4 regions of the Streptomyces sp. NPDC005706 genome follow, and region 1 is predicted to be linked to each of the others. Evidence: riboswitches for the same ligand, from Rfam matches in the RefSeq annotation. Region 1 holds a riboswitch; each other region holds the start of a gene.

Region 1 (5,719 bases):
TACTCCCCCGGCCCCGGAAGCGGAACGCACCCGCACTGGTGGCAGCGCCGGTGGGTGCGCTACGGGGCGCTGATCACGCTGCTGGCGCTGTCCGGCCTGGTCATCCTGGCGCTGGTGCGCCGGCAGACCGGCACCACGGGCTTCCTGGTCGGTCTCGGGCTCGCCGTGCTGCCCGTGCCCTGGCTCCTCGCCGCCTTCCGCTGGCTGGACCGGGTCGAGCCCGGCCCCTGGCGGAACCTGGTCTTCGCGTTCGCCTGGGGCGCCTGCGCGGCGGCGCTGATAGCGATCGTCGCCAACAGTTTCGCGACGAAGTGGATAGCCACCTCGACCGCCGATCCCGCCGGCGCCGACACCCTGGGCGCCACTCTGATAGCGCCCGTCGTGGAGGAGTCGGCGAAGGCAGCGGCCGTGCTGCTGGTCTTCCTCTTCCGCAGACGGGACTTCACCGGGATCGTCGACGGCGTGGTGATAGCCGGGGTCACCGCCACCGGCTTCGCGTTCACCGAGAACATCCTCTACCTGGGCACGGCCTTCGGGACCGACCAGCTCAGCGGCGGCCACGGCATCGCCTCCGTCACCGCCGCCACCTTCTTCGTGCGCGTCGTGATGTCCCCGTTCGCGCACCCCCTGTTCACCGTGCTCACCGGCATCGGCTTCGGCGTCGCGGCGCTCTCGACCGAACGGCAGCCCGCCCGGCGCGTGCTGGTCCCGCTCGGCGGACTGCTGCTGGCGATGAGCATGCACGCCCTGTGGAACGGCTCCGCCACGTTCGGCCAGTTCGGGTTCCTCGCCGTCTACGCCGCCTTCATGGTGCCCGCGTTCGGGCTGCTGACCTGGCTGGCGGTCTGGACCCGGCAGCGGGAGCTGCGGACCGTGCGGGAGGAACTGCCTGCGTATGTGTTCGCGGGATGGCTCGGGCCGGCCGAGCCGTTCGTCCTCGGGTCGATGCGGGCGCGCCGCGCCGCCCGGGACCACGCCCGCCGCCACTTGGGCGGGCGGCCCGCCGCGCGGGCGGTCGCGCAGTACGAGGCGTACGCCACCTCGCTGGCCTTCCTGCGGCACCGGGGGCGGCGGGGACGGGCCGGCGCCGACTCCGCCGCGCGGGAGCGGGAGCTGCTCGCCGAGCTGTGGCGGCGCCGGGAGGTGGCCCGGCCGGCGCTGGAGCACGCGGCCAGGACCGTGGCCCCGGTGCCGGCGGCCTCGGCGTACTGGGCGCGGTACGGGTGTCCGGCCGTGCCCGCCGGGCATCCGGGGGCGTATGGGCAGGGGCACCCGGCGGTGCCGTACGGATATCCGCCGGCGCCGTACGGCAACCAGGCGGTCCCGTACGGGAACCAGACCGCGCCGTACGGAAACCAGACGGTCCCGTACGGCAACCAGGCGGTCCCGTACGGCAACCAGGCGGTCCCGTACGGGAACCCGCCCGTGCCGCCGGCCCGGTACCCCGGATACCACCCGTACCGGCCCTAGCCGGGCACAGGTCCCCGGCCGGGGGTCAGGCGGAGGCCTGGTTCAGGCGGTCCACCTCGTCCTGGGTGAGCCGCAGCTCCGCCACGCCCAGCAGCGCCGGGAGCTGTTCCACCGTGCGGGCCGAGGCGATGGGGGCCGTGACCGTCGGCTGGGCGGCCAGCCAGGCGAGGGCGACCGTGGCGACGGGGGCGTCGTGGGCGCCGGCGATCTCGTCCAGGGCCGTGAGCACCCGCTGACCGCGCTCGGAGTCCAGATGCTTGGCGGCCGAGCCGGCGCGGGCGCTGTCGACCGTCGTGCCGGGGCGGTACTTACCGGTCAGGAAGCCGGAGGCGAGGGCGAAGTACGGGACCGCCGCGAGGCCCTCACGGGCGGCGAGGTCCTGCAGCGGACCCTCGTAGGTGTCGCGGGAGACCAGGTTGTAGTGGGGCTGGAGGGCCACGTACCGGGCCAGGCCCTCGCGGTCGGAGAAGTCGAGGGAGGCCCGCAGCCGCTCGGGGCTGATGTTGGAGGCGGCGATCTGCCGGACCTTGCCCGCCTTCACCAGCTCGTCCAGGGCGCCGACGATCTCCTCCACCGGCACTTCGGGCTTGTCGAAGTGCGTGTAGTAGAGGTCGATGTAGTCGGTGTCCAGGCGGCGCAGCGAGGCGTCGGCGGCGGCCTTGATGTTGGCCGCGGTGAGGCCCTGGTACTCCGGGTGCTGGCTGACCTTGGTAGCGACGACGACGTCGGAGCGGTTGCCGCGGGCCTTGAGCCACTTGCCGATGATCGTCTCCGACTCGCCGCCCTCGTTGCCCTCGATCCACGCCGAGTAGGAGTCGGCGGTGTCGACGAAGTTGCCGCCGGCCGCCGTGTAGGCGTCGAGGACGGCGAAGGAGGTCTTCTCGTCGGCGGTCCAGCCGAAGACGTTGCCGCCGAGGGCGAGCGGGAAGACCTCGAGGTCGGAGGAGCCGAGTTTGCGCAGAGAAGCAGTCATGTCCGGTTACAACGATCACCCCGGTACCGCCCATTCCGGGACCGTGCGAACGGTGTGTGAACACGGCCGCAGCCCTGACGCCGGGGGCGTCAGGGCTGCTGGATCGAGATGCCGGATGCCGGGCTCAGGAGGCCCGGGCCGGGCTCAGGGATTGAGGCCCTTGCCGTGCAGCCACGCCATCGGGTCGATGCCGGTGGCAGCGCCGCCGGGGTGGACCTCCAGGTGCAGGTGCGGGCCGGTGACGTTGCCGGTGGCGCCGACACGTCCGATGACGTCGCCGGTGCTGACCTTCTGGCCGGCGGAGACGCTGATCGAGGACTGGTGGCAGAACCAGAGCTCGGTGCCGTCGTCGAGGGTGAGGACGGTGCGGTAGCCGTAGGCGCCGGCCCAGCCCGCCTCGGTGACGGTGCCGCTGTGGATGGCCTTGATCAGCGTGCCGGTGGGCGCGGCGAAGTCGAGGCCGGTGTGGTAGCCGGAGGACCACATCGAACCGGCCTGGCCGAAGGTCGAGGTGATCGTGTACGAGGACGTCGGCAGCGTGTACTGCTTGGCCAGCGCGGCCAGCCGCTCCTCCTCGGCCTTCTTCTTGGCGGCGGCCTCGGCCTCCTTCTTGGCCTCGGCGGCCTTGGCCTCGGCCTCGGCCTTGGCCTCCTTCTGCGCCTCGGCGGCCGCGTCGGCGGCCTTCTGCCCGGCGGCGGCGGCCGCTGCCGCGGTGGCCGTGGAGTCGGCCTTGCTCTGCTGCTGCTCGGCCTGCGCCATGATCCTGTTGCGCAGGGTCTCCCCCGCGTCGGATGCGTCCTGCTCACTGTCGGCGGCGGTGGTGCCGACCGAGCTGAGCGAGGCCGTGGTGGCCTTGGACGCCTCGGAGTGGTCGTCGTCGAACAGGGAGCCGACGGAGGGCAGGTCGGGCATCGAGATGGACACCGGCGGCTTGCCGGTGTGGGCGCTGGCCATGCCGCCCGCGCCGACTGCCGCTATGACGCCGACGCCGAGGACGGTGGAGCTGCGGGCGAGTCCGCCGCGCTGCTTGGCGACGCGGTGCCGGCCGCGTACGGGGCGGACGGACTCCTCGGTGGGGTTCCATTCCTCCCAGGGACCCTCTTCGGCGCTGTAGCCGCCGTAGCCGAATGTTTCGGTGTCACGCTGGCTGGGCACGTATGGGGCTTCGGGGGCAGGCCGGTTGGACGCCACGCGGGCGTACTCCTTTCCTTCCTCCGCCTACCGGGTTAGCTGACGGGTTCGGAGCAGGAAGGTCTCCTACGCGCGTATACGTACCGAGAACCGGATCGGTTCACGGTGGCATCCGCGTGATTCACCCCAAGGTGGTGGTTCCCCGGTTCCCTTGCGGGATTCGGCGCGTGCGCACGGAGCCGCCTCTTGTGACGGCTGGGACGACCGCGCTGCGTTATCGAACGTTAATAGACCCACCTGTGAGATTCCAAGCCGTTCGGCTTGATCATTAACGTTTCCGAGAGTGGACGTACGCCGCACGGCCGTGAAAAACGGGCGAGTTGACCCGCATTCAGGAGTCACGGAGTTTTTGATGGTGACTCAGCAGTGAAGCGGAGGGCTGCCGTCCGATCACTGTTGGTCACATCCGCCCCGGGTCGGCGTACGGCCAGCAGCGCCATGTCGTCCGCCATGCCGCCCCCGGAGTGCCGCCTGACCTCCGCGGCGAGCCGGGTGAGCAGAGTGGGCGGGTCGGGGAAGCGGCGCCCGGCGAGCCGGCGCACCGGATCGTAGAACCGGCCGTGGGCGTCACGGGCCTCGGTGAGGCCGTCGGTGAACAGCAGCAGGGTGGAACCGTCCGGGAAGCGGTACTCGGCCGCGCGGTCGGGCCACCGGCCGAGGTCGCCCATGCCGAGCGGCAGCGCGGGCTCGTCCGCGGTCAGGGCGCGCAGCGTGCCGTCGGCGTGCAGCAGCAGGGGCGGCGGATGGCCGCGGTTGACGACCCGCACCACCCCTTCGCCGTGGGGCAGTTCGGCGAGGACGACGGTGGTGAAGCCCTCCAGCGCGTCGACGCCGCGCCGGGTGCCCTCGCGGGCCAGCGCCCGCTCCAGCCGCCCGGCGACCGCCTCCAGCGTGGCCTCGTGCTCGGCGGCCTCCCGGAACGCCCCGATCACCACGGCGACGGCGGCGACCGCGCCCATCCCCTTGCCGCGCACGTCCCCGACGACCAGCCGTACGCCGTGCGGGCCGTCCTGCACCGCGTACAGGTCGCCGCCGATGAACGCGCCCTCCTGCGCCGCCTCGTACCGGGCCGCGATGTCGAGGCCGGCGATGCGGGGAGCGGGCTCGGGCAGCACGGCCCGCTGGGCAGCCTCGGCGATCTCCCGGACGGAGGCGAGCCGCCGGTCGCCGAGGCGTACGACCCGGTTGATGACGACGGCCAGCAGGGCGACCGTGGCCACGGTGACGATCTGGGTGACGGTGTTGACGTCCAGGCCCGGGCCGAAGTGGGCGTGCACCACATAGGTGGCGGCCAGGGCGGCCAGCCCGGTGAGGAGCGTGGTGCGCAGCGAGGCCAGGGGCGCGGCGACCAGCGGAGCGGCGGTGAAGAAGGGCACGGCGGTGAAGTCGCGCGGGGTGAGCAGGTCGTACAGCAGCCCGCCGGCGATGAGCAGGAGGGAGAGGGCGTGGGGCAGGGTGCGCGCGACGGGGCGGCGGCACCGCTCCGGCGGCAGGGGCGCGGGGCCGGTGCCGGGGCCCGGGTCCGGGTCCGGGTCCGGGTCCGGGTCCGGGTCCGGTGCGGGTCCGCCGGGGAATCTGTCGCCCGCCCTGGCGTACGGGCTCTCCTCCACCTCACCAGGGCGCACTGCTGGTCTCCCGTGTCCTCGACGTACGACCAGCGTGGCGGGAGCCCGGGAGGCGGGCGACTGCTGTGGCCCGAGCGGATGACCTGCTGTGACGTACGCCACTCGCCTTGTGGGCGCGGCTCCCTCGGTGTCCGGCGGGAGCCGGGCGGGAAACACTCAGGGCCGGAATCCATGTACTGGATTCCGGCCCTGAGTCTTCAGTAGCGGGGACAGGATTTGAACCTGCGACCTCTGGGTTATGAGCCCAGCGAGCTACCGAGCTGCTCCACCCCGCGTCGTTGTGTCTCAAGCATACGCCATCCCTGGGGGTGCTCCGCACACACGTTTCCGCGCGGTGCCGCTCAGGGCAGCAGATGGGCGTTCGGCGCCTTGGCCGGGCCCTCGTACTCGGGGAGCAGGACGACGTCCACGCCGGCGGCCGCCAGCACCCCGGTGCCGTCGGCGCCGGGGACGAAGGTGT
Region 2 (5,719 bases), on a different contig from region 1:
GGCCCTCGTCGGGCTCAACGAGGCCGACGGCCACCACGTCAACACCTTCAAGATCGGCGTGAAGCTGGCCCTGCTGATCGTCATCCTCGGACTGGTCTACGTCCAGCGCGACGAGGAGAAGGTGGACAAGCGCGTCTTCGGACTCGTCGGAGCGCTGACCATGGCGAACATCTTCATCGCCGTGCTGTGGACCTGAGGCTCAGCGCGCCCTGACGCGCCCTGACGAGGCCGGCGCGGGCCGCGAGCACCGCGCCGGCCGCGACCGCCAGCCACACCGCCACCGCCAGCCACACAAGTACCTGGCCCGGACTCCGCAGCCACCCGATGTTCAGGACCGCCGCGACCGACAGGGTCGACGACGCCGTCATACCCAGCGGGAACACCGTCGACCAGCGCCGCACGTCGAAGCGCAGCCGCGGCCGGGCCACCTCGGCGGCCAGCAGGACCACGCAGCACGCCAGGTCCAGCGCCAGCAGCGTGACCGTGACATCGCGCAGCACGCCCCGGTCGTCGTCGTTCCACAGATACAGCCGCGCACTGTCGGCGGCGAGCAGTTTCGCCCCGGCCAGCGCCGAGATGGCGAGCGCCCCGCCCGCGATCCAGTGGTCCCCGGCACCCTCCAGCACCTGACGGGGATCGAAGCGCGCGAGCGCCAGGCCGTAGAGGACCAGGCCCAGCCAGAACAGCAGCAGCGCGGCGCGCGCGAGCCATGCCGTCGTCTCCGCCGCGGCCAGGGTGGCCGCCAGCACCGCGAGCCCCTGTGTGGCCACACAACACAGGAACACCGCCCCCGGCATGCGCCGCCCCCAGTGGCGTACGACGAGAAGCAGCAGCACCGGCCACAGCAGGACCGCCAGTGCCAGGGCGGCCTCGGCCAGGGTCTGCCGGCCGAGCAGCGAGAACCGGGTGCCGACCACCGTCGTGGCGGCGACCGCGGAGAGCGCGCCGGGGCTCTTCGCCTCGGCCAGCCAACGCGGCCGCTGCGTCACCAGCCGTACGGCGAAGTCGGCGGCGAGCGCCAGCCAGGCGAGGCAGGCCAGCCACAGGAAGACGAGCGACACCGTCTCGGGACCGGTCAGATGCAGGCCAACCGACACGATGCCGCTCGCCATGACGGCGGCCCCCGCCGCCGGCGGACGCCCCGCCCACCACGTACGCAGACCGGAGAAGCCGGGCATGGGCATGCGCCCGATGCTAGGGAGCGGCGGCGCCGGCGCTCGCGGGGCACGCGCGCGTGGAGCCCGAAAAGAGCACCGTCAGGCCGGCCGCACCACCCGGTGAACGACCGACTCGCCCGCCAGGTGGACCGGCTCCTCGCGCACATACGCACCGGGGCGCGGGGCATGGATCATCGTCCCTGCTCCCGTGCACAGGCCCACGTGGCTGCTGTCGTCGTGGAAGAAGACCAGGTCACCTGGGCGCGCCTCGGCGAGCGGGATCGCGGCGCCCATGCCGGCCTGGTCACGCGCGGCACGCGGCAGGGTGACGCCGGCGGCCTTCCAGGCGGCCTGGGTGAGGCCGGAGCAGTCGTAGGAGCCTGGCCCGCTGGCACCTGAGACGTACGGCTTGCCGATCTGGGCGCGGGCGAAGGCGATCGCCTTCTCGGCCTTGGTGACGGGGGCCGGCGGGGCGACGGGCGGCACGCTCACCGGCCGCGCCGCGGACCGCGGCCGCTCCGGGGCCCGGGCCGGGACCGAAGACGGAGCCGGAGCCGAGTGCGGGGCCAGGACCGAGTGCGGGGCCACGGCCGAGGGCGGAGCCGGGACCGAAGTCAGAGCCGGGTCCGGGGCAAGGAGCGAAGCCGAAGCCGGATCCACGACCGGGACCGGAGCAGGAGGCGGAGCCTGATCCGGGACCGGAGCCGTCAGCCGGTACAGCAGCTCGCGCGCGGTTGTGAGCTTGTGCTGGACGGCCGCCTTGGCCGTCTTCACGTCGTACTGTGCGGCGGCCGGCGCCTCGGGGGCCCTGGGAGTCTTCCCGCGCCCGGCCGCGCCCTTCACCCGGGAGGCCAGCCGGTTCATCAGCCGGTTCTGGGCGAAGTGGTCGTCCGGGTACTCCGCGAGCAGCGAGCCGGCCGTCTCGGGAGCGGCGGCGAACGGGGCCAGCCCCTCGCGGGCCTTCGTGAACAGGCCCGGACGCCGGACGGCCTCCGCGCGCGGGGCCTCGGCGCGAGCCCGCTGCGCGGCCGCGGCTTCCTCCTCCGGGTCCGCCCTGCGGTACAGCTCGTCGATCTTCTTCTCGACCTCCTCCACGCTCGGCCTGCCGTCGCCCGCGGAGGAGGCGGAGGCCGAAGCGGCCCCGGCCGTCTGGGACAGGACGGCCACGGAGGTGAGTGCGGCAGTGGCCAGGACGGGGGTGCGGATGCCCGTCCCGCGGGTTCCCGGGGGACCCGGCTTGCGGTGCGACGCCAAGGGTGGCGACTCCTTCCAACGTGCCGCCTACCGGGTTAGCTGTCGGGTTCGGGCGGGTGGTTCGGAAGGGTTGCCCTACGGCGTCGTCCCGGGCGGGAGTCGGCCGATTCACCCCAGGATCGGTGGGTCCCCGGCTCCGGTCGCCGCGAAGGGGCGCACCGGACTCGGCGGAGGCCGCGCGGCCCGGCGAGGTTCGCCGGTAGGGGTCGTGCGGCCTGACGGCAACCTAGCCAACTCGTGTGACTCCTGTGAAGGTTGCTGTGCCATATGTCCGATACATTTCCGTGACCCGGGGCCAGTTTCATACGGGCGTGACAAGGTGCTTTCGCAGTGTGAGGAGTTCGGCCGCAGCCGTGGCGCGATGGCCGACGCGCCGCTGCCGTGTCGTGTCGCGGACCTCACGGGTGCCGACTTTCCGGTGCCGGGACCGGTTGTCGGTGCGGGCCCCTAAACTCGTAGAGCGATGAGCAGCCTCTTTGACGACAGCTTCCTGGCGGACCTCCAGGCCCCTCGCGGGCACGCGGAGGAGCCCCCGCCGCCGCCCGAGGACGATCACGCTCCGGAGCCCCTTCCGGACGATCTGTTCGGCGGGAAGTTCGACGTGCCGCCGGACCGGGACACCCACTACCGCGACGGCGCCCCGCGTCCCGTGATCGACCCGGACGCGCTGCTGCGGGGGCTGAACGACAACCAGCGCGCCGCGGTCGTCCACGCCGACTCGCCGCTGCTCATCGTGGCCGGCGCGGGCTCCGGGAAGACCCGCGTGCTCACCCACCGCATCGCCCACCTCCTCGCCGCGCGGAACGTGCACCCGGGCCAGATCCTCGCGATCACCTTCACCAACAAGGCCGCGGGCGAGATGAAGGAGCGGGTCGAGCAGCTCGTCGGCCCGCGCGCCGGCGCGATGTGGGTGATGACCTTCCACAGCGCGTGCGTGCGCATCCTGCGGCGCGAGTCCAAGAGGCTCGGCTTCACGTCGTCGTTCTCGATCTACGACGCCGCCGACTCCAAGCGCCTGATGTCCCTGGTCTGCCGCGACCTAGACCTCGACCCCAAGCGCTTCCCGCCGAAGTCCTTCAGCGCCAAGATCAGCAACCTGAAGAACGAGCTGATCGACGAGGAGGACTTCGCCGCCCAGGCCACCGACGGCTTCGAGAAGACCCTCGCCCAGGCCTACGCGCTCTACCAGTCACGGCTGCGCGAGGCCAACGCGCTGGACTTCGACGACCTGATCATGACGACGGTCAACCTGCTGCGCGCCTTCCCGGACGTCGCCGAGCACTACCGCCGCCGGTTCCGGCACGTCATGGTCGACGAGTACCAGGACACCAACCACGCCCAGTACGCCCTCGTACGAGAACTGGTGGGCACCGGGCAGCATGACGAGGACGTACCGCCCGGCGAGTCCGACCTGCCGCCCGCCGAACTCTGCGTGGTGGGTGACGCGGACCAGTCGATCTACGCCTTCCGGGGTGCGACGATCCGCAACATCCTCCAGTTCGAGGAGGACTACCCGAACGCGACGACGATCCTGCTGGAGCAGAACTACCGCTCCACGCAGACCATCCTGTCCGCCGCCAACGCGGTCATCGAGCGCAACGAGTCCCGCCGCCCGAAGAACCTGTGGACCAACGCCGGCCAGGGCGCGCGGATCACCGGATACGTCGCCGACACCGAGCACGACGAGGCTCAGTTCGTCGCCGACGAGATAGACCGCCTCACCGACGCGCGCGAGGCGAAGGCCGGAGACGTCGCCGTCTTCTACCGCACCAACGCCCAGTCCCGAGTCTTCGAAGAGGTCTTCATCCGCGTCGGCCTGCCGTACAAGGTCGTCGGCGGCGTCCGCTTCTACGAGCGCAAGGAAGTCCGGGACGTCCTCGCCTACCTGCGTGTCCTCGCCAACCCCGAGGACTCGGTGCCGCTGCGCCGGATCCTCAACGTGCCCAAGCGCGGCATCGGCGAGCGTGCCGAGGCGATGATCGACGCCCTGTCGCAGCGCGAGAAGATCAGCTTCCCGCAGGCGCTCAAGCGCGTGGACGAGGCCTACGGCATGGCCGCGCGCTCCACCAACGCGGTCAAGCGGTTCAACACGCTGATGGAGGACCTGCGGACCATCGTGGAGTCCGGTGCCGGACCGGCGACCGTGCTGGAGGCCATACTCGAACGCACGGGTTATCTGGCCGAGTTGCAGAACTCCACCGACCCCCAGGACGAGACCCGCATCGAGAACCTCCAGGAACTCGCGGCCGTGGCCCTGGAGTTCGAGCAGGAGCGAGCGGAGGGCGAGGCGGGCACGCTCGCCGACTTCCTGGAGCAGGTCGCGCTGGTCGCCGACTCCGACCAGATCCCGGACGAGGAGGACGGCGACGGCGTCATCACCCTGATGACCCTCCACACCGCCAAGGGCCTGGAGTTCCCGGTCGTCTTCCTGACCGGCATGGAGGACGGCGTCTTCCCGCACATGCGCGCCCTCGGCCAGACCAAGGAGCTGGAGGAGGAACGGCGCCTGGCGTACGTGGGCATCACCCGCGCGCGGGAGCGGCTGTACCTCACGCGGTCCGCGATGCGCAGCGCCTGGGGCCAGCCGTCGTACAACCCGCCCTCGCGCTTCCTGGAGGAGATCCCGGCCACCCACCTGGAGTGGAAGCGGACCGGAGCGATGGCGCCGGTGTCCTCCGGGCCCGCCGCCGGGGTGGCGGCGTCGCTGTCCTCCTCCCGCTCCCGCTCCGCGGCGTCGGGCGCGTCCGGGTTCGCCACCCGGCGCTCGGCCGAGAAGCCGGTGGTCGCACTGGCCGTCGGGGACCGGGTCACGCACGATCAGTTCGGTCTCGGCACGGTCGTCGCGGTCAAGGGCACCGGCGGCAACGCAGAGGCGACGATCGACTTCGGGGACACCAAGCCGAAGCGGCTGCTGCTGCGGTACGCGCCCGTCGAGAAGCTCTAGACGCAGCTCTGGACGACCCGCCGGGCAGCCCCCGGACGGACAGGAGCCCCGCCGGTCGGGCGGGGCTCCTGTCGTTCGTCCGTCTCTTCGAGTCTCAGCTCGGGTCCAGCCCGTGGCTTCGCAGCCACGGCAGTGGGTCTATGGCCGCCCCGCCGGCCGGCCGGACCTCGAAGTGCAGGTGTGGGCCGGTGGAGTTGCCGGAGTTGCCGGAGTAGGCGACCGGCTGGCCGGCCTTGACGGCCGTACCGGAGGCGACACGGTAGCTGGAGAGGTGGCAGTACCAGGTCTCCGTGCCGTCCTTCGCCGTCACGATCATCATGTTGCCGTAGGCGCTGTTCCACTTGGTGGAGACGACGCCGTCGGT
Region 3 (5,719 bases), on a different contig from region 1:
GGACCATGGCGAGGATGCGCAGACAGCGCTGCGGGGTGAGGTTCCACTCCTTGCCGAGCGGGGTCCCCTCGAACGGGATCAGGAAGTTCACCGGAACGGAGTCCGGGTCGAGCTCGCGCAGCGAGAAGACGACGTCCACCAGGTCCTCGTCGCTCTCACCCATACCGGCGATCAGCCCGGAGCAGGCGGACAGCCCGGCGGCGTGCGCCTTGTTCACCGTGTCCACCCGGTCGGCGTACGTGTGGGTGGTGGTGATGTCCCCGTACGTGGCCTCGGAGGTGTTCAGGTTGTGGTTGTAGGCGTCCGCGCCCGCCTCGCGCAGCCGTTCGGCCTGGCCGTCGGAGAGCAGGCCGAGACAGGCGCACACCTCGACGTTCTCGTGCTGGTCCTTGATGGTCCGGATGGTCTCGGAGACCCGGTCCACGTCCCGGTCCGTGGGGCCGCGCCCGGACGCCACCAGGCAGACCCGCTTGGCGCCGCCCGCGAGGCCCGCGGCGGCGGCCTCGGAGGCCTCGCCGGGCTTCAGCCAGGTGTACTTGAGGATGCCGGCCGTGGAGCCGAGCCGCTGGGAGCAGTAGGAGCAGTCCTCGGGGCACAGGCCGGACTTGAGGTTGACCAGATAGTTGAGTTTCACGCGCCGGCCGAACCAGTGCCGGCGCACCTTGCCGGCCGCGGCCACCACATCGAGCAGGTCGTCGTCGGAGGTGGCGAGCACGGCGAGAGCCTCGTCGCGGGTCGGCGACTCGCGCCGAAGCCCCTTGTCCACCAGCGTGTTCAGCAGGTCCATGAGGCACGATCCTGTCCTACGGGACCGCCTCGGGCCAAGGAGAGTTTGCACAACGGAGACGGTTCACCGTGTGGGTATTGCCACACCCTGGGTGGAGGGCCGTACGGCTAGTGTCTGTCCGCTACCTACAAAAGCCCCGGAGGACCCATGGCGTTCGGCTGGATCGACGAGCAGGCCGAGGCGCGCCGTCGCGCCGGACTCGTACGGACCCTGCGCCCGCGCCCGGCCGACTCGCCGCTGCTGGACCTGGCGAGCAACGACTACCTGGGTCTCGCCCACCATCCCGAGGTCGCCGAGGGAGCGGCCGGGGCCGCCCGGACCTGGGGCGGCGGGTCCACCGGTTCCCGGCTGGTCACCGGTACCACCGAGCTGCACACCGAGCTCGAGCGGGAACTGGCGGACTTCTGCGGCTTCGAGGCGGCCCTGGTCTTCTCCTCCGGCTACGCCGCCAACCTGGCCGCGGTCACCGCGCTGGGCCCGCACGGGTCCCTGATCGTGTCCGACGCGGGCAACCACGCCTCGCTCATCGACGGCTGCCGGCTCGCCCGGGGCACCACCCAGGTGGTCGGGCACGCCGACCCGGAGGCCGTGGGCAAGGCGCTCGGCACACACCCGGGACCGGCGATCGCCGTCTCCGACACGGTGTTCTCCGTCGACGGCGACGCGGCACCGCTGGCCGCCCTGGCCGAGGCGTGCCGTGAGCACGGCGCGGGCCTGGTCCTGGACGACGCGCACGGGCTCGGGGTGCTCGGTGACGGCGGCCGGGGCGCTCCGTACGCCGCCGGGCTGGCGGGCGCCGCGGACGTGGTCGTCACGGCGACACTGTCGAAGTCGCTCGGCAGCCAGGGCGGTGTGGTGCTGGGGCCGGCCCGGGTCGTCGCCCACCTGGTCAACGCCGCCCGCACGTTCATCTTCGACACCGGTCTCGCCCCCGCGGCCGTGGGCGCCGCGCTCGCGGCGCTGAGGCTGCTGCGGCGCGAGCCGTCGCGGGCGCAACGGGCCCGCGCGGTCGCCGCCGAACTGCACGCACGGCTGACCGCCGCGGGTCTGGAGGCGGTACGACCGGACGCCGCGGTGGTCTCCGTGCGGGCTCCGTCCCCGGAGCAGGCCGTGCGCTGGGCGGCCGACTGCCGTACGGCAGGCCTGGCCGTGGGCTGCTTCCGTCCTCCTTCCGTGCCCGACGGCATCTCGCGGCTGCGGCTGACCGCCCGTGCGGACCTCTCCGGGGCCGAGATCGAACGCGCTGTACGTGTGATTCGCGAGGCGCGACCATGAGTCGGCGTGACACGGCCGCACATCTGGCGAAAGTGATCGGATCTGATCAGTAGGGGTCGGCCCGCCGGCCGGTGGTCAGGTCGGGTTCGACCCGGTCACCGGAGCGTTGCCACGAAGCCCGCCCAGCTCCCGGGGGAGAAGAGCAGCGCGGGTCCGGCCGGAGCCTTGGAGTCGCGCACGGCGAGCAGTCCGGCCCACGGGCCGGAGTGCGGCCGGGCCGTCTCCACGCAGTTGTTCGCTCCGGTGCTGTAGCTGCTGCGCAGCCACCGCACGTCGTGCAGATCGGTACTGGCTGGGACGTTCCGAGGCAGTGCTGTCATGGTGCCTCCTTACGCGCCGTCACCTATCCCGGCGATGTAGTCCAACGATTCCTCGGGTGAAAGGGCGTGGAACTGAAGGGTGTCGAAGGCCTCGGCGTAGGCCATGAGGTCTTCTTTCCGTTCCAGGTAGAGGCTACTCGTCAACTGGTCGAGAACAACCACGTCCAGATCAGAAGTGCTCGGAAATGAGAAGATAACGAAAGGCCCGGTGAGGCCGATATGCGCCCCCGCCGCGAACGGCAGTACCTGGAGCCGAACCTGGGGCAGCCGGGCGGCCTCCATCAGCCGTTCCAGTTGCCGCGCCATCACCTCGGGGCCGCCGACCTCCCGCCTGAGCACCGCCTCGTCCAGTACCGCGGTCAGCTTCAGCGGCGGCTCGGACCGGAGCACGTCCTGCCTCGCGAGCCGCACCTCCACCAGGGCGTCCAGCCGCTCCTCGTCCACTCCCTCCACCGCCGCCCGGGTCACCGCGCGAGCGTATTCGGGCGTCTGCAGTAGGCCGGGAACCACCGTGGTCTCCAGGGTGCGCATCCCGCTCGCCTGCGACTCCAGACTGATGAAGTCGCGGTAGGTGGGCGGCAGGACGCCCCGGTACGCGTGCCACCAGCGGTTGCGGCCGCCCGCGTCCTTCGAGCCCGTCAACATCAGCAGCAGGTCGCGCAGTTGCCGGTCCCGGACGTCGTAGGCGTCGAGGAGTAACCGTACGTCCGCCGGCCTCACCCCGCTGGCGCCGGTCTCGATGCGGCTCACCTTCGACTGGTGCCAGCCCACCAGGAGGGCCGCCTCGCCACTGGTGAGCCCGGCCCCGGTGCGCAGCGCGCGCAGTTCGGCGCCCAGCTTGCGGCGCCGGACCGCGGGACCGTTCTGCATGGGAACTCCTTACTCCTTCCGGGCCGCCCGGATACGGTCTCGCGTCGCAGAGTTCACCGCTTCGGGCGACAGATATATGCATATCTTGGTGGATCGCTCCCCTGACCGGCCCGGTGATGGCAGTCTGGCGAAGAAGCACCAGTCCGGGACCGTACTCGAACCATCCGCTCCTCGTCGGACTGCGGTCCCGTGGGAAAGGGACGACGTCGCCATGGCAGACCACCTGGAAGCATCCGTCACTCTGCCGAGCGATCCCGCCTCGGTCTCCGCGGCCCGTTCCTACGTGGTGGGCACCCTCGCGGAGTGGGGCCTGCCGTCGGACACCGACGTGGCCGACACCGTGCGACTCATCGTCTCCGAACTCGCCACCAACGCCGTGCAGCACACCTTCGGTCAGTCACCCACCTTCACGGTCGACATCGCGCTGGACCGTGACGAACACCTGCGCATCGGTGTCACGGACAGCCATCCGCGCTTTCCGAAGAGACTGCCCGCCGCCGTCCAGCAGGACAACGGGCGCGGCATGGTCATCATCCGCTGGCTCACCGCCGAGTGCGGCGGCAGACTCCGCGTCCGCCCCACCCGCGAGGGCGGCAAGACGGTGTCGATCGAACTGCCGTGGACGCCCCAGGGGGAGCAGCTCACGACGGCCGGGCAGCAGGAACCCTAGAAGAGGAACTGCGGAAGCCGGGGGACCGCGGCCCGGCGCGCGGCCCTGCGGCCGCCTCGGTGGCCCGTCACGGAGCCGGACGCGGCCGCGCCGCCCCGGGGCCGCCCGCGTGCTTCAGGCGGGCGCCGGGACGGCGCCGACGGTCAGGGGGAGCGGCCCTGCTGCTGGAGCCGCTCCGGGGGCTGGGCCGGGTCAGCTGACCCGGCCGTACCAGACGCTCCGTGTCCAGATCTTCTCGAGCCGCACCACGGCCCCGGTCTTCGGGGCGTGCCAGATCTTGCCCTTCCCGGCGTAGATGCCGACGTGGTAAACGCTGGATCCGGAGTGGAAGAAGACCAGGTCACCGGCCCTGCGGTGGCCGGCGGAAATATGCCGGGTCCGGTTGTACTGCTGGGCTGCCGTACGCGGCAGCTTCTTGCCCGCCTTCTTGAACGAGTAGAGCGTCAGACCCGAGCAGTCGAATCGGCGCGGACCGGTTGCCCCGTACTGGTAAGGAGAGCCCTTCTTGGAGGCGGCGATGTGCAGAGCCTTCGTCGCCAGCGTGGCGGCCGAGGCCTCACCGGCCAGGCCGGGCACGGCGATGGAGCCGCCCACCGCGGCAAGCGTAAGAGCCGAGGCCGTACCGGCCCGGGCCATCATCGACGGGACACGATTCAGCGCAGTCATGCGCAACCCTTCGTCAGCCGCCTGTGAAGGATGACCTGTCGGATTCGGGCTGGCGAAGTGGCCCGGCCGCGTTGCCGCGGCTTCACCCCAAGGGCTGCTCGGCACGACCGTCCGTCTGCGACGAACGTCCGTCCCGGCGACCCGTCTTGCCTGGGTCCTCCACTCCTGCCGATCCACTCCTGTCGACCGGTCATCCGGGCGGCGGCAGGACTCGGCGTCCGCACGGATCGCCCCGCCGCGGTGGCGGGGTCTTGTCGTCAGACAGGGATCTTCACTCACAGGTGTCCGAAAATCCCAATGGAACCGGGGATTTGTGGCGTTACTCACCACTCACCCGTTCGGGTGGACACTGCTCTGTTCGAGTCTCCGTCAACTCCCGGACGTAGCCCCGGACCTGGGAAAAAGCGTCTCCGCGCATCTCCCCGATCCGCCGATCGCGCAAGTCGGAGAGTCAGAAAAAAAGCCCGGAGATACTCCGGCCGGGGGTACGTCGTTCGGGCCGTTTCAACTCCACGCCGGGCGGACCGTCGACGATCGGGTCCACCCGGCGCGGGAACCGGCGTCCGGGTCAGCCCACGCAATCGGGCGGGAGCACGACGCGCGCGGTACGGCGCTCACCGTCGAGCACCCGCAGCGCCCGTGCCAGCGTGTCCCCGTGCAGCTCCGTCTCGCCCCGCCGGTGCATCAGGGCGAGCGCGTCGCGCAGCTCGGCCGCCTTGCGCACCAGGGCCTGCGCCGCGCGCAGCCCGCTGTAGGTGTCTCCCGGCCGCGCCGGGTTGATCCGGCCCAGCAGGTCGGCCGCCTCCAGGTAACGGTCGATCAGCTCGCCCTCGGCCCTGGTCAGCGCGGGCAGCGGCGGAAGCTCCGGCGGCAGCATCGGCGGGTCACTCCGCCCGCTCGGCGCCGGGAGCGGCCTTGCGGCTCGGGACGACACCGTCCACCAGTCCGTACGCCAGCGCGCCCCGCGCGTCCAGCACCAGATCCCGCTCCAGGTCCTGGCCGACCTGCTCCGGCGTGCGCCCGGTGTGCCGGACCAGCAGCCCCTCCATCAGCGCCCGCATCCGGGTCAGCTCCCCGGCCTGGATGAGGAGGTCGCTCGGCTGTCCCTGGGCCGGTTCGGGCAGCGCGGGC
Region 4 (5,719 bases), on a different contig from region 1:
GGCTCCCGCCACGAAGTCAAGGGACGCACCGGCCTGGCTCACCTTTTCGAGCACCTGATGTTCCAGGGCTCCGGCCAGGTCACGGGCAACGGGCACTTCGAGCTGGTGCAGGGCGCCGGCGGCTCGCTGAACGGCACCACGAGCTTCGAGCGCACCAACTACTTCGAGACCATGCCCGCCCACCAGCTGGAGCTCGCCCTCTGGCTCGAGGCCGACCGCATGGGCTCCTTGCTGGCCGCCCTGGACGAGGAGTCCATGGAGAACCAGCGGGACGTCGTCAAGAACGAGCGCCGCCAGCGCTACGACAACGTCCCCTACGGCACCGCCTTCGAGAAGCTGACCGCCTTGGTCTACCCGGAGGGCCACCCCTACCACCACACGCCGATCGGCTCGATGGCCGACCTGGACGCGGCCACCCTGGAGGACGCGCGCCAGTTCTTCCGGACGTACTACGCGCCCAACAACGCGGTGCTGTCCGTGGTCGGCGACATCGACCCGAAGCAGACCCTCGCCTGGATCGAGAAGTACTTCGGCTCGATCCCCGGCCACGACGGCAAGCCCGCGCCCCGCGACGGCTCGCTGCCGGAGGTCATCGGCGGCCAACTGCGCGAGGTCGTCGAGGAGGAGGTCCCGGCGCGCGCCCTGATGGCCGCCTACCGGCTCCCGCACGACGGCACGCGCGACGCGGACGCGGCGGACCTGGCCCTGACCGTGCTCGGCGGCGGCGAGTCCTCCCGTCTGTACAACCGGCTGGTGCGCCGCGACCGTACGGCCGTCGCGGCGGGCTTCGGTCTGCTGCGGCTGGCCGGCGCGCCCTCGCTCGGCTGGCTGGACGTGAAGACCTCCGGTGACGTCGAGGTCCCGGTGATCGAGGCCGCGATCGACGAGGAGCTGGCCCGGTTCGCCGAGGAGGGCCCCACGCCCGAGGAGATGGAGCGCGCCCAGGCCCAGTTGGAGCGCGAGTGGCTGGACCGGCTCGGCACGGTCGCCGGCCGCGCCGACGAACTGTGCCGGTTCGCCGTCCTGTTCGGCGACCCGCAGCTCGCCCTGACGGCCGTCGAGCGCGTTCTGCAGGTGACCCCCGAGCAGGTCCAGGAGGTGGCCAAGGCCCACCTGCGCCCGGACAACCGCGCGGTCCTCGTGTACGAGCCCAAGTCCCCGGAGGCCGTCGAGGACGCGGACGTCCCCGAGGACCCGGAGGCCGAAGCGACCGTTGAGGGCCGACACGACAACGAGGAGACGGCCAAGTGAGCGAGCTCGCCCCGATGGACTTCCACCCCCAGCCGCAGCCGGGCGAGGCCAAACCCTGGGCGTTCCCGGCCCCCGAGCGCGACACGCTGGACAACGGCCTGACCGTGCTGCGCTGCCACCGCCCCGGCCAGCAGGTCGTCGCCGTGGAGGTGCTGCTCGACGCGCCCCTGGACGCCGAGCCGTCCGGCCTGGACGGACTCGCCACGATCATGGCGCGGGCCTTCTCCGAGGGCACCGACAAGCACTCGGCCGAGGACTACGCCGCCGAGCTGGAGCGGGCCGGCGCCACGCTCGACGCGCACGCCGACCACCCCGGCGTCCGGCTCAGCCTTGAGGTGCCGGCCTCCCGCCTGGCCAAGGGCCTCGGCCTGCTCGCCGACGCCCTGCGCGCCCCCGCCTTCGCGGAGAGCGAGGTCGAGCGGCTGGTGCGCAACCGGCTGGACGAGATCCCGCACGAGCTGGCCAACCCCTCCCGCCGCGCCGCCAAGGAGCTCTCCAGGGAGCTGTTCCCGGCCACCGCGCGCATGTCGCGGCCGCGCCAGGGCACCGAGGAGACGGTCGAGAAGATCGACGCGGCCGCGGTCCGTGCCTTCTACGACCGGCATGTCCGTCCCGCGACCGCGACCGCGGTCGTGGTCGGCGACCTCACCGGCACCGATCTGGACGCCCTGCTCGCCGACACCCTGGGCGCCTGGACCGGCACCCCCGCCGAGCCGCGCCCGGTGCCGCCGGTGACCGCCGACGACACCGGCCGGGTCGTCATCGTCGACCGGCCCGGCGCCGTCCAGACGCAGCTCCTCATCGGCCGGATCGGCCCCGACCGGCACGACCGGGTGTGGCCCGCCCAGGTGCTCGGCACCTACTGCCTCGGCGGCACGCTCACCTCCCGCCTGGACCGCGTCCTGCGCGAGGAGAAGGGCTACACCTACGGCGTGCGCGCCTTCGGGCAGGTCCTGCGGTCCGCCCCGGACGGCACCGGCGCCGCGATGCTCGCCATCAGCGGCTCCGTGGACACCCCGAACACCGGCCCGGCGCTCGACGACCTGTGGAAGGTGCTGCGCACCCTCGCGGCCGAGGGCCTGACCGACGCCGAGCGGGACGTCGCCGTGCAGAACCTGGTCGGGGTGGCGCCGCTGAAGTACGAGACCGCGGCGGCCGTCGCGAGCACCCTGGCCGACCAGGTCGAGCAGCACCTGCCCGACGACTTCCAGGCGACGCTGTATCAGCAGCTCGCGGCCACCGGCACCGTGGAGGCCACCGCGGCGGTCGTCAGCGCCTTCCCGGTGGACGGCCTGGTGACGGTCCTCGTCGGTGACGCGGCGCAGATCAAGGAGCCCGTGGAGGCGCTCGGCATCGGCGAAGTCACCGTCGTCGCCGCCGAGTAGCGGCCGGACGGCGTCACGCGCGCGTGGGGACCTCGCGGCCGACGGGCCGTCAGGTCCCCCTCGTGTGTGCGGTCCTTCCCGAAACGGGTGAACCGTCCTTGTTCAGATGTCCGAATTGGGGCAGAGGTTGCCTGTCTGCCCTGTGGGATGCGCTACAAAATCACGGATTCGTTTGGGCGCCGGGGACCGGCCCGCTTAGCGTCTTCCGGGCTGTCCGTCAGGCAGTGCGCCGCGTCCGCGGCACCGGACAGTCATCGCCGAGTCCCCGTACGGCGCGAGCCAGGGGAGCCGGGGACCCATCGCAGTCCCTGGGGTGAATCGGACGCCCGCGCGCGAGCGAGGGGGTCCGTAGGAGACCTTCCTGCTCCGAACCCGTCAGCTAACCCGGTAGGCGAGAGGGAAGGAAAGGACCAGCCACTTCATGGCGTTCATGTGCGCCTCCGGGAAGCACCGCAAGCCCGGCCGCGTCAAGCGCACCACCGCTCAGGCGGCGGGTGTCGCAGCCCTCACCACCACCGGTGTCATCGGCACCCTCGCGGCCTCGCCGGCGCTCGCCGCGGAGAAGCCCGTCGAGCAGACCGGCCTCACTCCGGTGATCAGTGTGAGCGACGACGTCGCCGAGCAGATCGACGAGCAGGCCGCCGCTCAGACCCAGGCCGCCGAGCGGCAGGCGGCCGAGGAGGCCGCCGCCAAGGCGGCCGCCGCCGAGGCGAAGAAGGAACGCGAGGCCGCGGCGCGCGCCGCCCGTGAGGCCGAGCGCAAGCGCCTGAACGCCTTCGTCGCCCCGATCGTGCACTCGTACGTCTCCACGGCCTACCAGGCCAGCAGCTCCCTGTGGTCCTCCGGCTCGCACACGGGCATCGACTTCCACGCCGCCAGCGGCACCTCCGTGCACGCGGTCGGCGCCGGCACCGTCGTCTCCACCGGCTGGGGCGGGGCGTACGGCAACGAGATCGTGATCCGGATGGCCGACGGCATGTACACCCAGTACGGGCACCTGTCGTCCATCGGAGTCACGGTGGGTCAGAAGGTGATTCCGGGCCAGCAGATCGGCCTGTCCGGCGCGACCGGCAACGTCACCGGCCCGCACCTGCACTTCGAGGCCCGTACCTCCCCCGACTACGGCTCGGACGTCGACCCCATCGCCTACCTCCGCAAGCACGGCGTGCACGTCTGACCCCGTCCCGCGCGGACATCCGAAAGCCCCGGCTCACCGAGCCGGGGCTTTCGCGGTTTTCAGCTATGCGTGACGGCGCGGTCGGCCAAAAAATATGCATGGATTCCGGCCCGCCGTCGGAAATTCCGCTCCCTTGGAATAGAGTCACGGATCAACACGTCCATCGTCGGCGTTTCACGGGGATCAAGGCGGAGGTCGGTCATGCGTATTCCGGCGCACTCGGTGTGCACGGCGATCCGGGACGACATCGTCGCGGGTGTCCATGAGCGAGGCGGCCGGCTCACCGAGGAAGTCCTGGCCCGCCGCTACGGCGTCTCGCGCGTCCCCGTCCGTGAGGCGCTGCGCACCCTGGAGGCGGAGGGCTTCGTGGTGACCCGGCGGCACGCGGGCGCGTGCGTGGCCGAGCCGACCGAGCAGGAGGCCGCCGACCTGCTGGAGATGCGCATGCTCCTGGAGCCGCTCGGCGCCGCCCGTGCCGCCCAGCGGCGTACCGAGGCCCATCTGAAGGTGCTGCGCGGCCTGGTCAGGCTGGGGCAGGAGCGGGCCAGGAGGGGCAACAGCGAGGATCTGCGCGCGCTGGGGGGCTGGTTCCACGAGACGCTCTCCCAGGCGTCCGGCAGCCCTTCGCTGACGTCGATGCTGACCCAGCTCCGGCACAAGATCGCCTGGATGTACGCGGTGGTGGCCCCGCCGAGCCCGGTGGACTCCTGGGCCGAGCACGGCGCGATCGTGGACGCGGTGGCGCGTGGCGACGGCGAACGCGCGCGTGCCGTCACGGCGCTGCACACTGAGCGCGCGACGGCCGCGCACCGGTTGCGTTTTTCCGGCGGCGGGGGTCGCCCGGACCGTGTGAGGACTTCGCAACACGTTGTAAACATGTCGAGCCCGCGTAATTAACACGGGGGCCGTATACAAAGAAGAGGGAATTTCGGGGCGGGGTATTTCCGGTGCCCGGATTTCCCGCGCACCGGAATAATCGGTGAAACACCGGAGCCGTGCCGCCCGGAAAGGACGGCACGGCTCCGGTGTTTCTCGTGAGCCAGGGCTCAGACCGTCTCGGGCAGTTCCTCGAGGCCCTCGGCGACCAGCTTGGCCAGACGGTCCAGGGCGATGTCCGCGCCCTCGGCGTCGGAGGCGAGGACGATCTCCTCGCCGCCCTGGGCGCCCAGACCCAGGACGGCCAGCATGGAGGCCGCGTTGACGGGGTTGCCCCCGGCCTTGGCGATCGTCACCGGGACGCCTGTGGCCGTGGCGGCTCGGACGAAGATGGAGGCGGGGCGGGCGTGGAGGCCCTCGGCCCAGCCGACGTTGACGCGGCGCTCAGCCATGTGTTGCTGCCCTTCGGTGTTCAGGGTTGTCTAGACCAGTTTCCCATATCGTGAAGCGTGCCCCGGGCGGTCCTGCGTCCCGCCGCGGTGCCGCCGCCGGATCGCGGCCTCGATCCGGCTTGTCGCCCTCCACAGACTGCCTCGCGACGTCGCCGTACGCGAGCCGTACCCTGGGGCCCATGCAGAGCCCGGCGGACCGGCAGGACCGGCACGAGTACCCCGCTCACTGGGAGGCGGACGTGGTGCTGCGCGACGGGGGCACCGCGCGCATCAGGCCCATCACCGTTGATGACGCCGACCGCCTGGTCAGCTTCTACGAGCAGGTCTCGGACGAGTCGAAGTACTACCGCTTCTTCGCGCCGTACCCGCGTCTGTCCGCCAAGGACGTCCACCGCTTCACTCACCACGACTTCGTGGACCGGGTGGGACTCGCGGCCACGATCGGCGGCGAGTTCATCGCCACCGTACGCTACGACCGCATCGGCACCGACGGCATGCCCGCGTCCGTGCCCGCGGACGAGGCCGAGGTCGCCTTCCTGGTCCAGGACGCCCACCAGGGCCGCGGCGTCGCGTCCGCG

The links. A riboswitch is a leader RNA that binds a small molecule or an ion and turns the genes downstream of it on or off. The one in region 1 is predicted to bind cyclic di-AMP.
Region 2: another riboswitch for cyclic di-AMP. It lies ahead of ABZ478_RS03960 (C40 family peptidase); the one in region 1 lies ahead of ABZ478_RS24110 (M23 family metallopeptidase).
Region 3: another riboswitch for cyclic di-AMP. It lies ahead of ABZ478_RS15525 (C40 family peptidase); the one in region 1 lies ahead of ABZ478_RS24110 (M23 family metallopeptidase).
Region 4: another riboswitch for cyclic di-AMP. It lies ahead of ABZ478_RS27735 (M23 family metallopeptidase); the one in region 1 lies ahead of ABZ478_RS24110 (M23 family metallopeptidase).

The regions. Positions count from the first base shown of each region.
Region 1 is NZ_JBEXYS010000016.1:15,968-21,686, forward strand. Features, by position in the region: gene ABZ478_RS24100 (PrsW family glutamic-type intramembrane protease) at 1-1,470, shown strand, start outside; gene ABZ478_RS24105 (aldo/keto reductase) at 1,496-2,443, opposite strand; gene ABZ478_RS24110 (M23 family metallopeptidase) at 2,588-3,634, opposite strand; cyclic di-AMP (ydaO/yuaA leader) riboswitch at 3,642-3,810, opposite strand; gene ABZ478_RS24115 (PP2C family protein-serine/threonine phosphatase) at 3,973-5,259, opposite strand; tRNA gene ABZ478_RS24120 (tRNA-Met) at 5,461-5,534, opposite strand; gene ABZ478_RS24125 (dihydrofolate reductase family protein) at 5,601-5,719, opposite strand, start outside.
Region 2 is NZ_JBEXYS010000002.1:72,305-78,023, forward strand. Features, by position in the region: gene ABZ478_RS03950 (hypothetical protein) at 1-196, shown strand, start outside; gene ABZ478_RS03955 (hypothetical protein) at 174-1,178, opposite strand; gene ABZ478_RS03960 (C40 family peptidase) at 1,257-2,411, opposite strand; cyclic di-AMP (ydaO/yuaA leader) riboswitch at 2,419-2,591, opposite strand; gene pcrA (DNA helicase PcrA) at 2,875-5,355, shown strand; gene ABZ478_RS03970 (M23 family metallopeptidase) at 5,450-5,719, opposite strand, start outside.
Region 3 is NZ_JBEXYS010000007.1:122,345-128,063, forward strand. Features, by position in the region: gene bioB (biotin synthase BioB) at 1-787, opposite strand, end outside; gene ABZ478_RS15505 (8-amino-7-oxononanoate synthase) at 935-2,062, shown strand; gene ABZ478_RS15510 (DUF397 domain-containing protein) at 2,158-2,382, opposite strand; gene ABZ478_RS15515 (helix-turn-helix transcriptional regulator) at 2,392-3,252, opposite strand; gene ABZ478_RS15520 (ATP-binding protein) at 3,464-3,922, shown strand; gene ABZ478_RS15525 (C40 family peptidase) at 4,115-4,588, opposite strand; cyclic di-AMP (ydaO/yuaA leader) riboswitch at 4,592-4,815, opposite strand; gene ABZ478_RS15530 (hypothetical protein) at 5,157-5,465, opposite strand; gene ABZ478_RS15535 (ATP-dependent Clp protease proteolytic subunit) at 5,473-5,719, opposite strand, start outside.
Region 4 is NZ_JBEXYS010000021.1:114,985-120,703, forward strand. Features, by position in the region: gene ABZ478_RS27725 (pitrilysin family protein) at 1-1,251, shown strand, start outside; gene ABZ478_RS27730 (pitrilysin family protein) at 1,248-2,636, shown strand; cyclic di-AMP (ydaO/yuaA leader) riboswitch at 2,882-3,045, shown strand; gene ABZ478_RS27735 (M23 family metallopeptidase) at 3,058-3,813, shown strand; gene ABZ478_RS27740 (GntR family transcriptional regulator) at 4,015-4,710, shown strand; gene ABZ478_RS27745 (HPr family phosphocarrier protein) at 4,860-5,141, opposite strand; gene ABZ478_RS27750 (GNAT family N-acetyltransferase) at 5,321-5,719, shown strand, end outside.